DNA from 2 places in the Thermovibrio ammonificans HB-1 genome. Region 2 is predicted to be linked to the other one. Evidence: riboswitches for the same ligand, from Rfam matches in the RefSeq annotation. Region 2 holds a riboswitch; the other holds the start of a gene.
The links. Region 2 has a riboswitch for cobalamin ahead of metE (5-methyltetrahydropteroyltriglutamate--homocysteine S-methyltransferase). Riboswitches for the same ligand answer to the same signal wherever they lie in the genome.
Positions count from the first base shown of each region.

Region 1: it holds a riboswitch for cobalamin, as region 2 does, so the genes downstream of both, THEAM_RS09355 (helical backbone metal receptor) here and metE (5-methyltetrahydropteroyltriglutamate--homocysteine S-methyltransferase) in region 2, are expected to answer to the same signal.

Region 1 covers NC_014926.1:180,762-186,597, forward strand. Annotated here, with positions in the region: gene THEAM_RS00985 (aminotransferase class I/II-fold pyridoxal phosphate-dependent enzyme) at 1-476, opposite strand, end outside; cobalamin riboswitch at 536-720, shown strand; gene THEAM_RS09355 (helical backbone metal receptor) at 752-1,504, shown strand; gene THEAM_RS00995 (FecCD family ABC transporter permease) at 1,495-2,397, shown strand; gene THEAM_RS01000 (ABC transporter ATP-binding protein) at 2,384-3,088, shown strand; gene THEAM_RS01005 (TonB-dependent receptor domain-containing protein) at 3,100-4,923, shown strand; gene THEAM_RS01010 (NAD(P)H-binding protein) at 5,034-5,804, shown strand; gene THEAM_RS01015 (HpcH/HpaI aldolase/citrate lyase family protein) at 5,829-5,836, shown strand, end outside.
Region 2 covers NC_014926.1:1,516,309-1,522,144, reverse strand. Annotated here, with positions in the region: gene THEAM_RS07885 (radical SAM protein) at 1-104, opposite strand, end outside; gene metE (5-methyltetrahydropteroyltriglutamate--homocysteine S-methyltransferase) at 204-2,366, opposite strand; cobalamin riboswitch at 2,490-2,678, opposite strand; gene THEAM_RS07870 (methyl-accepting chemotaxis protein) at 2,711-3,463, opposite strand; gene THEAM_RS07865 (oxygen-binding di-iron domain-containing protein) at 3,436-4,203, opposite strand; gene THEAM_RS09825 (hypothetical protein) at 4,422-4,544, opposite strand; gene THEAM_RS07860 (GNAT family N-acetyltransferase) at 4,635-4,907, shown strand; gene THEAM_RS07855 (class I SAM-dependent methyltransferase) at 4,907-5,695, shown strand; gene tpx (thiol peroxidase) at 5,788-5,836, shown strand, end outside.

The sequences.
Region 1 (5,836 bases), 350 kb from region 2:
AAGAGCTCTTCGTTGAAGTGGTCTTCCTCGTCGAGGAGCGGAACGCTCCTGACGTCTCCGCCGGCTATGATAATTGAGTAGGGGTGTATTGGGTAGGCCGGTGTGGGAACGATTGCAACGTCGCCCGGGTTTATGAGCGTCAGCGCCAGGTGGGCAAGCCCCTCTTTGGAGCCTATTGTTGTTATCACCTCCGTTTCCGGGTCCAGTTCAACGCTGTATTTCCTGTTGTACCACAGGGCAAGGGCTTCCCTTAGTTTGTAGAGTCCTTTCGTTTGGGAGTATCTGTGGTTCTTCGGGTTCTGTGCCGCCTCGCACAGTTTGTCTACTATGTGTTTGGGAGTGGGTAGGTCGGGATTTCCCATTCCAAGGTCTACGATATCCTCCCCAGCCCGCCTCAGCTTCATCTTAAGGTCGTTGACAACGGCGAAAACGTAAGGGGGGAGCCTGTCTATGCGGGCGAACTGAAACCTGGACATTTTCTGCTCCAAACCGTTAAGTAGGGTTTTTGGTGAATTCTTATTATAGGCCCTAAACCGTATAATTTGCCAGCACGGGTGAACGGGAAGTCCGGTGAGAGTCCGGCGCTGTCCCCGCAACCGTGAGCAGGTATAAAACGGGGTTTAACCACTGGGAAGGGTAGGTGATAAGCCGCCTTCCCGGGAAGGTTAAGCCCTTTAAAGGCCTGCGAGCCGGGAGACCGGCCCGTGCAATCTGCCTACTGCCCCGCGGGGGTTCGGGGCGGGGAGGAGAGGTGATTCGGCTTTTACTCTTTGTTTTTCTGTTGGTTTCGGTTGCTGCGTCGGCCGCCGAGAGGGTCGTTTCCCTTTCTCCTGCCCTTACCGAAACCCTCTTCTTTGTAGGTGCGGGGAAGGAGCTTGTTGGTGTTACCCGCTACTGTACTGTGCCCCAGTGCAAGGGGCTGAAACGGGTAGGGGGAATTGTGGACCCGAACGTTGAGGTCATACTCTCCCTTAAGCCCACCCTTGTTGTTGCCACCACCCTTACCCCCGAGCGCTACCTGGACTTTTTAAAGAGCAGGGGCGTGAAGGTAGAGCGTTTCAGGCTTGTTACCCTTAAAGACGTTGAGTTTGCCGTTGAGAGGCTCGGCAATCTTTTAGGGGGAAACGGTTCTCAAAAGAGGGCGGAGTTTGAGGCCGAGCTGAGGGCGGCGGTTCTGAAGCTCGGGTGCCTTTCCGGGAAGCGGGTGGTTCTGCTTTTGGGAAAAAGGGTGGCTTACGTTGCAGGGAGCAGAAGTTACTTAGGGGAGGCCTTAGAGCTTGCCGGAGCTAAGGTTTACCCCGATGCTGCCTTTGAGGCCGTTTCTTGGGACTACCTGTGCAGCCTCTCTCCCGACGTTGTTGTCCTCCTTTCCGAGGTTTCGCTTCCGGCCTGTTTGAAAAAGGTTAGAACGGTTAACGCTCTTCCCCTGAAAGACCTGCTCCTTCACCCCAGCCCCGTTTTCATCAGGGGCCTTGAGACCCTGGGGAGGGAAGTTTGCAGGTAGTCTTTCTTGTTTTGGTTAACTTTGCTCTTGCCGGCCTGTTCCTCTTTTACCGCCTTCCCTCCGAGGCGGTTCTGGTGTCCCTTAGGCTGCCTCAGCTGTTTGTTGCTTTCTCCTACGGGGGAGTGCTGGCCGTTTCCGGAGCGGTTTTCCAAGGGGCCCTGAGGAACCCCCTTGCAGACGGCTACACCCTCGGAGTGGCCTCCGGTGCCGCTCTCGGTGCTTCTCTTTCTCTTCTGTTTCACCTCCCGGTAGAGCTTGGAGCTCTGGTAGGCGGCCTCTTTTCGGTTTTTCTGTTGGTGCTCGGCTACTCACTGTTTAAAGACGCCCTTGCCCTTTTACTTTTCGGGGTGGGGTTGAGCGCCATGTTGTCGGCGTTCCTCCTTATTGTTTACGCCCTTATGCCGGCCTACACTCTGCAGGACGCCGTTCTCTTTATGCTGGGATACATGCCCCCCTTCTCTTTGAAGGAGGCGCTGCTGCTTTTAGGGGCGGCGGTTGCTGCTACTCTTTTTACCTTTACGAGGTGGCGGAGCGTAGACCTTCTGAGCTTAGGAGATGAGCTGGCCTACTTTAGCGGCGTAAACCCGCGGAGTGAGCGGATTTTGCTGGTGACCGCTTCCTCGGCGGCGCTTGCCCTCTTTGTTGCCAAGTGCGGGGTGGTGGGGTTCTTGGGGCTTATAGTTCCCCACCTTCTGCGTTTTCTGGGGTTTAGGGTTTCTAAGGAGTTGATTCCCCTCTCTTTCCTTGCAGGGGGAGGTCTGTTTGTTACGTCTGCCTTTGGAGCCAGGGAGCTCCTCTACCCGACGTTGCTGCCTGTGGGGGTTCTCACTACTCTTTTCGGGGTTCCCGTTTTCCTGTTTATTCTCTGGAGGTTTAAGGGTGCTGGAGGTTAGGGGACTCGGCTGGAGAGGCGTTTTGGAAGGTGTCTCTTTTAGGGTGCCTGCCGGAAGTTCTGTTGGCGTTGTGGGGAAGAACGGCTCGGGGAAGACCACCCTTTTGAGGTGTATCGGGGGATTTTTGAGTTACTGCGGCTCGGTTAGGGTGAACGGAGTGGAGGTTAGAGAGCTTCCCGTGGGAAAGAGAGTGAAGCTCGTTAACTACCTGCCCCAGCTTCTTTCCCGCTCCGGCTACTACACGGTGGAGGAGTTTCTGCTTCTTTCTGTTTCAAACCCTTTTAAGGTTGAAGAGGCCCTCGACTACTTTCAGATAGCCGGGCTTTCCGGCAGGAGCCTCCTTTCTTTAAGCGGCGGGGAGCTTGTAAAGGTTTTCCTTGCAAGGCTTTACGCCCTTGACCCTGATGTTTACCTCCTCGATGAGCCCTCTGCCTTCCTCGACGTTTCCGTTCTGCCCCTGCTGGGCAGGTTTGTGAAGGAGCTTTTGGGTCGGGGGAAGGTTGTTCTCGTGGTTTCCCACGACCTTACCTTCCTCTCCCGGGTCTGCACCCGTTTCCTCGGTTTAAAAGACGGAAAGCAGCTATTTTACGGCGATAGAAGCACCCTTAAGGAGCAGATTCCTGAGCTTTACGGTGGAGGATTTGAGGTTTTGGAAATTGACAACTCCCTTTTCATAAAACCAAACGTTTAGGAGGTGAGGAGATGAGGAGAGAGCTTCTTGCCCTCTCTGCGCTTGTTCTGGCCCTTGCGGCAGGTGCGTCTGCCCAGGAGCCCGAGGTAACGGTTACGGCAACCCGCGTGGCCGTTCCGGTAGATGCCGTAGGCGACGACGTTACGGTAATCACCCGCGACGAAATCGAGCGCTACGGCTTTACCTCGATTACAGACGTCTTAAAGTACGTGGCCGGCATCAGCTTCAGCTCTAACGGAGGTCCCGGTCAGACAGAGAGCATCTACGTACTCGGCCTTGAGCCAAAGCACGTTCTCGTTATGGTGAACGGCGTTCCCGTTTACGACCCCTCCCTTACAGGGAGTGAGGCGAACTTCAGCTACATAGACCTCTCGAATGTTGAGAGGATAGAGGTGATTAAGGGACCTCAGGGTGCCATCTACGGCTCCGACGCCGTTGCGGGCGTTATCAACATTATCACCAAGTCTCCTAAGAAGACCCACTTTTCCGCCTCTTTTGAGGGAGGGAAGTACAAGACCTTTAAAGAGGATTTTTACTCCGGGTTGAAGCTCGATAGCGGTTACCTCTCTGTCTCCTTTGAGAACTTCAAAACCAACGGCTTCAGCGCTACAAACTCCGACTCTTCTTACTACGAGCCCGACAGAGACGGCTACAGGTACAAAACCGGCTGGTTCAGCTTCGGCTACAGGCCTACAGATACTCTGAAAATCTCTGGAGACCTCAAAGTTAAACAGGGCTCTGTTGACTACGACAACTCCTATACACCCCAAAACGACAAGGCCGACTACTCCAACTTCTTCGCAGACCTTAGAGTTGAAAAGGCCGTAACCGACTCCCTCCTTGTAGATGTAACCGCCGGGCACAACAGGGAGTTCAGGGACTATACAGGTTACGGGCCCTACACCGGCATAGTGCGCTACCTCTCCGTTCAGCCGGTTTACTACCTTAACGACTCCACCTTCCTAACGGGCGGCGTAAACTACAGGCAGGAGGTCGCAGATTTCGGAGACTACGCCTCTGCCCACCTGCGCTCGCTCTTTGCCGAGCTTCACACAGACCTCTACGGTGCCGGCTTTACTGCGGCGGTTCGCAGGGACTTCCACAGCCAGTTCGGGGCCAAAACCACCTACAAGCTCTCGGCCGCCTACAACCTCTCTGTTACAGATACAACCTTTAAAGCCCAGTACGGAACCGGCTTTAAGGCTCCTTCCCTCTATCAGCTCTTCGGGCCTTACGGCTCCAACCCCGACCTGAAGCCGGAGACCAGCGAAGGGTGGAGCGTAGGTGCCGTTCAGAAGCTCTCTTTATCCGGGGTAAACGGTTCGTTCGGCGTGACTTACTTTAAAAACCACGTGTGGAACCTGATAGACTGGGACTACGCTGCGACGAACCTCGGCCCTTGGGGTGGTTACGTTAACTACGGAAAGGAGCTTTCCGAGGGCCTTGAGCTGACCGCTAAGGTCTCCCCGTTCAGGTGGCTTATGCTCTTCGGTAACTACACCCACCTCAGGGCCAAAAAGTACGATAGAGCTACAGGGGAGTGGAGCAGGCTACCCAGGAGGCCGAAGTTTACCTATACCCTCGGCTTTAACGTCAGCTATGAGAAATTCGCCTTCTCTGCCAAAGCACTTCACTACTCCGACAGGGACGACTCTAACGGTAAGCACTTGGGCGGGTTCACTACCTTCAACTGCTACGCCTCTTACGCCCTTAACGACAGGGTTAAGCTCTACGCCAAGGGTGTGAACCTTACGGATAAGAAGTACTACCTGGCCTACGGTTACAACACTATGGGCAGGGCACTGTTTGTGGGGGCTACGGTCTCCTTCAAGTAGGGGCCCCGCCCCTACTTTATTATCTTTTAAGGTTTGTTTCCCTCCTTCAGCTTAAAATTCAAGCTAATAAAAACTTTAATAACCCTAAATCGGTTTTAGAAGAATTAAGAGTGTTTGGGAAAGTTCTTGTAACCGGTGCCTCCGGCTTTGTGGCAACTCACCTGATAGAGCGTTTAAAGGTTGAGTATCCGCTGGTTCTCGTTTCCCGGAATCCCGATAGGGTTAGGGAGCTTCACCGGGGCCTCCCGGTTTACCACGTAAGCTCGATGGAGCTCGCCTTCGAGAGGGAAAAGCCCTCCTACGTTGTAAATACGGTAGGCATTTTGAAGGAAGAGGGGGGAGTAACCTACGAGGATGTTCACGTAGGCTTTACCAAGCACCTGCTCGACCTCTCAAAAGCTCTGGGCGTTGAGAAGTTCATCCACCTTTCCGCCCTCGGGGTCTCTCCCGACAGCGAGAGCCGTTACTTTAAAAGCAAGTGGTTCGGTGAAGAGCTTATCAGGAGCTCCGGACTTCAGCACACCATTCTCAGGCCCTCCATTATCTTGGGTAGCGGCCAGAAGCTCTACAGGGACCTAAGGAGAGTTGCAAGGGTGTTGCCCTTTATCGTTGCGCCGAAGATGAGGGTAAAGCCGGTTCCGGTAAGCAGCGTGGTGGATACCATCTACTGGGCGGTTAAACGGCGGATATCGGGCACGGTTGAGCTGTGCGGCGACAGGGTTATCACCATGAAGGAGCTCTTTGAAAGGGTTTTGAGGGAACTGGGGATGAACAGGAAAGTGTTTGAAGTTCCTAAGTCCCTTTTGCTCCCGGCGGCCATTTTGGGTATCGGCGGCCTTGATTTGGAGCAGTATAAAATGATAAAAGACAACGTTTGTTAACTACCTTTAAACTCGGAGTGGCCGATGGAGGA
Region 2 (5,836 bases):
AGGTTACACAGCCTTAAAGGGGTGTAGAGTAGAGCCGACAGGACCCCGGGATGGTCTTTAAACGATGTGGGAATGTCGGTTTTGACGAACGGGGAGGAAGCCACCGCTCCTCCTGGGATGGGTTGATGAGATATTAATTTAACACTGAATATCTGAAAAAGGGAGGCCCCGCGAAGGACCTCCTCGGCAGTAAGGGACTGTTGTTATTGTTCTTCCCTCAGCTCCTTTGCAAGGGCTACAAGGTTCCTCAGAGCCGGTATAACCTCTTCCCAGCGCCTTGTTTTCAGGCCGCAGTCGGGGTTAATCCAGAAGTTCTCTTTGGGGATGACTTTGAGAGCCCTTTCCACTATCTCCTTCATCTCCTCAACGGTGGGGACGTAGGGTGAGTGGATATCCCACACCCCGAGGCCTATCTGCCTGTCGAAGTTCACCTTCTCGAATGCCTCTATTATGTCGCCCTTAGAGCGGGTGGCCTCTATCGAGATAACGTCGAAGTCCATCTGGAGTATGTACTCCATAATTTCGCCAAACTCCGAGTAACACATGTGGGTGTGAATCTGGGTTTCGGGCTTAACCGAGCTGTGGCAGAGCCTAAACGACCTGACCGCCCACCTGAAGTAGTCATCCCAGTTGCGTCTCTTTATCGGGGCCTTCTCCCTTATGGCGGGCTCGTCTATCTGAACGATTTTTATTCCCGCCTTTTCGTAGTCGGCTATCTCGTCTTTAAGGGCGAGGGCTATCTGGTAGGCTACCTCTTCGGTGGGGATGTCTTCCCTTACGAAGCTCCAGGCGATTATCGTTACGGGTCCGGTGAGCATTCCCTTCACCGGTTTATCGGTGAGGCTCTGGGCAAAGGCAATCTCCTTTATAGTCATAGGACCTTCTCTGTCTACATCTCCGTAGATGATTGGAGGCCTGTAGCACCTGGTTCCGTATGAGATTACCCAGCCGTTGCCGGTTGTTGCTATGCCCTTCATCTTCTCGGCGAAGAACTCAACCATGTCGGTCCTTTCAAACTCCCCGTGGACGAAAACGTCCAGTCCCAGCTCTTCCTGAATCTGTATGGCCTTTGCGATTTCACCCCTGATGAAGGTGTCGTAGTCCTCTTGGGAGAGCTTCCCCTTCCTGTAGAGGAGCCTTACCCTCCTTACCTCCTCCGTTTGGGGGAAGGAGCCTATTGTGGTTGTTGGGAAGAGGGGGAGCTTCAGGACCTCCTGCTGCTTCTTCACCCTCTCGCTGTAGGCGGGCTTCCTCTCGAAGTCCTCCTCCTTGAGGTTTTGAACCCTCTCCCTCACCTCTTTGAGCTCGCCGAAAGAGCTTCCTACGCCTTTGCTCCAGCTGTTAAGCTCCTGGTCGCTTCCCTTAGCTATAAGGCTGAGCTCTTTCAGCTTCTCCTCTGCGAAGGCAACTTTTTCAAGGAGTCCTTCGGGCAGCGTTGCTCCGGCGAGGCTCACCGGCAGGTGAAAGAGGGGGGCGGCGTTTGTTGCAACAACCTCAAACCTTTCGGCAAGCTCCGCTAAAAGGGCCCTTTTAGCGGTGAGGTCTGCCCTCCAGACGTTTCTTCCATCTATAACCCCGGCAAAGAGCTTCTTGCCGCCCGGCTCTACCGTTTTGAGCTGCTTTAGGTTCTCTCCGCGGTCGTGGACAAGGTCAACGCCTACGCCGGAGACGGGAAGCTCAAACAGCCCGGCAAGGTTATCTACGCTGTCGTAGTAGGTGAAGAGGTTTACATCTCCGGGGAACCTCTCAAACTCGCCGTAGGCTTCCTCTACAGCCTTCCACTCCTCTTTACTTAGCTCAAGAACGAAGGCCGGGTCGTCGAGGTGAATCGACTCAAATCCCCTCTCTACGGCGTAGTCAACGAGGGTTTTTGCAACCTCTTTAAGGAGCTCCCCGAAGGCCCCCTCGGGCAGGTTCTTTGAAAGCTTCAGAAACGTAAGCGGGCCTATCAGGTGTGCGTTCCTCTTAACCCCTTTATGCCTGTCCCACACCGGAACCGTCGCCTTAAACTGGGGCCGCTTGCCCTCAAAGTCCGGAACCAAATAGTGGTAGTTGGTGTTGAACCACTTTGTCATCTCCAGGGCGTTTTTGCCCCTGCACAGCTGGAAGTACTCCTCCAGGCTCTCGGCCCTGTAAAGCCCGAGGATGAGCGCCGTGTCGAGCATGGGGTCGTAAAGGGTCATCTCCCCCCGGGGGAAGTTGTCTACGTGGGCTGCGTAGCTCTCCTCCCTCTTCTTGTTGAGCTTCTCGATGCCGGTTAGAAGCTCCTCTTCCGTTACTTTTCCGGCCCAAAAACCTTCAATGAGCCTCTTGAACTCCCTCTGCTTCCCGAGCCTCGGGAAGCCGTAAGCGTAGGTTTTGATCATACTTACCTCCTGCGGCGTTTTGGGTTTAAACGCCTGCAGGCGGTTCAACGGCGGGAAAAAGAAAAAGGAAACCCCTTCTCTTTCCCGCGTCCCGAACCCCCGCAGGACGCGAAGGGGTAGGTGTTCACCTACCCATCACGGGCCGGTCTCCCGGCTCGCAGGCTTCTTAAAGGGTTTAACCTTCCCAGGAAGGCGGCTTATCACCTTTCCTTCCCAGTGGTTAAACCCCCCGAGTTTTTGCCTGCTCACGGTTGCGAGGACAGCGCCGGACTCTCACCGGACTTCCCGTTCACCCGTGACGGTGTCAATTTTAAAGAGTTTTCCGTAAAAGGCAACAAAGGGGCCTAACTTCCCCTCCCCCTTAAAGTCGCAGAGAGCTTTACAATCCCCTTTGCCACCCTCTCCTTGGCGCCGCTTAAAACCGAGAACACCCTCTCTAAGGCCTTGGAAATCCCCGACAGCCCCTTTAACTCTTTTATTATCTCGCTCTGTTGCCGGTTAACCTCTCCCAACTCGTCCGATATCTTAATAACCCGGTTGATGTCGTTAACGAGGGTGTCGAGCTTCTTCCTCACCTCCTCCATCGCCTCTATGTTTCCCTGGATGTTCTTCAGCGTCGGCTCAATCTCCCTTTCGAGCTCCTTAATCTCGTGGAGGATTTTGAACGTTTTCTTTGCCATATCCCGTATCTCGTTGGCAACAATGGCAAACGTTCTGCCGCTCTCTCCTGCCCTCGAGGCCTCTATAGAGGCGTTTATGGCAACCAGCTCTATGTGGGAGGCTATGTTCTCTATGCTATAGAGCTGGCGGTTTATGTGGCTCATGTTCTCTATGAGCTTCCGGTACTCAACCGAAGCCCTTGAAAGCTCTTCCACTATCGGTTTAAAGTCTTCCATAAACTTCTGAAAGTTCCGGGAAATTTCGCTTAGGGTCTGAATATCCCTCTCCATGTTCTCGCTGTTTTTCAGGAGCGTTCTCTCCACATCGCTTACCAGCTTGTTCACAGTTTGGGAAGTTTTACTCAGCGACAGAACGCTCCTTTCAAGGTCCGAAAGGGCCTCGAGTACCTCTACAGGGATATCAGGTCTGTTCCGCATTTCAGGTTCTCCAAGAACTTAAAGAAGTTTTTAACGTGCTCTTTGGGAATCAGGGCGCCGTGCTGGGGCAGAATCGCCTCCAGTTCCAGCTTCTCCACCCTTTTAAGCCAAGCCCTTACCGCTTTGTTGTTTGCCATAAGGAGCTTGTGGGGGCCGTAGAGGAACTCCATGTGCTTTATCCAGTCTTCAACCACAAGGTAGTTAAAGTTGCCGAGCGCTATCCCGATATCGCCGCTGAAGAGGAACCTGCTTATGGGGTCGTAAAGGGTAAAGTGGTTCGGAGAGTGAAGGTAGTGGGCCGGAATAGCTTTAACCCCTATTTTCCCGACCGGTATGGTTGCTCCCTCGGAGGGTATGGGAAAGGCGTTTTTCTCTATATCCTCAACCCCGAAGTGGGGCAGGAACCGAACCCAGAGCTCCCCTATCGCTATTTTGGCCTGGGGGCACACCTCCTTCCACATGGGGATTGAGCCGCACACGTCCGGGTCTTGGTGGCAGAAGTAGAGGAACTTTATAGACTCAAGGGAGGTATACTTACAAACCTTCTGAACCAGTTGTGGAAAGAGGTGGTAGCCTCCCGGGTCCACTATCAGCCCCTCTCCGTCGCTTATAACCAGGTAGGAGAGGACGTCTACCGAACCCTCTTGTGCTCCCTTCGTTCCGAGGTAAACAACCGTGTGTCTGCTGTCGGAATAGAGAACCGCGTCTGCGTTGGGTTTCAGCTTTTTGGGAAGCGCCATAACAGACTCCTTAGCTCTTCGCTTAAAATCTAAAAATCTTGATTCACTATTATAGTCCTTGATTCTTTAATTGTGTAGGGATAACTTTAAAAGATTCTATTTATATTTGATAATAGAAGAAACTGATTGGAGAGTAGCGAGGGCGGTTAATTTTGTGATTCACCGTTTTTGCGGTTAAAAGAGGGAGCGGAGGAGGAGATGTGATTTTAGTTAAAAAACTAAAATTTAAAGTTTTTCTTCTTTTCCTCTAAAACCGAGTCCAGCACTTCGTAGAGCTCTTCAAGACCGTACCAGAGCACCGTAAAGGAGAGTGTGATTAAGAATATGGCGGTTAAAGACATCTCCCCCTCGTCGGAATTTAGTTGAGGGCCTAACAAATTCTATATTAGTATTATCGGTTCAATCGGTCAAGTTTTAACAGGGAGGTTGCCGTGAAAATAGAGGTTGAGAAGGGTAGGGTTGTCGCCTTCCTGGAGGACGGACAGGAGGCCTTTATAACTTTCGGCGTTGAGGAGAGTGAAAAAGTTGTTGTTGTAAGCACTACTTTTGTTCCCGAGAGCCACAGGGGTAAGGGGATAGCCGGAAAACTTACCGCCGAGCTTGTGAAGTGGGCCGACTCTAACGGCTACAGAATCTACCCCCTGTGCTCCTATACCAGAAAGTTCCTCGAGAGAAAGAGGCCGGACTTAATAGTGGAGAGGTGATGGAGGTTGTAGTTACCACAGACCGAAGGCCGAAACCGGAAGTTGTTGAAGACGCAAAGACCCTTGCGGAAAGGCTGAACGCCCCCTTTGTTAAGCGCAGGCACAGAACGGTAAACAGCATCAGGAGGGAGTTCGGCAGGGCGGTTCTCGTTGTGGGCAACGACCACAACCTTACCCTTCACACCTTGAAGGGGCAGAAGCTCTTCTTCCACCCGGGGCTGTTTAAAATCAGGCTTCTCAGTTACCTTTCGGGGGGCCGTGAGGCCATGGTAGAGGCCATGGGCATAGGGGAGGGAGACTCGGTTCTCGACTGTAACCTCGGCCTTGCCCAGGACGCCCTCCTTTCGGCCTTTGTCACGAAGAGGCCGGTTGTGGGCGTGGAGATAGACCCGGTTATCTACGAGATAGTGAAGAGGGGCCTTAAGAGCTACAAGCCCGAAGGGAAGCTCAAGCAGGCGGAGTTTGCCTTCTCCCTGGTAAAGCCCGTGCTCTCTGATAACCTGATCTTTTTGAAGACTCAGCCCGATAACTCCTTCGACGTTGTTTACTTCTCTCCGATGTTCGTTAAGCCCAAGTGGAAGTGCGACGTTATGATGCCGTTTAGGGAGGTTGCACCTAAAGGGTTTGTTACTCCCGAGCTTCTCAGGGAAGCAGAGCGGGTGGCGAGGCGAAGGGTCGTTATAAAGGTGAACAAGGGGGTTAGGGAGCTCTTCCCCTTTTTGGCAGACTACGAGCCGCAGCCCAGCTCTACGAGGGTGGAGTATTTGGTGAAGGAGCTTCATAAGTAGTAACTGTTATCGTTAAGGCTCGATTTCCTCTTGAAACTCCGAAACTTTTTTATTAAAGTTATCGGGAAAACAAAACCGATTGAGGAGGAGGTATGGCCGAAACTGTAACTTTGAAAGGAAACCCCGTAACCCTTGCCGGGC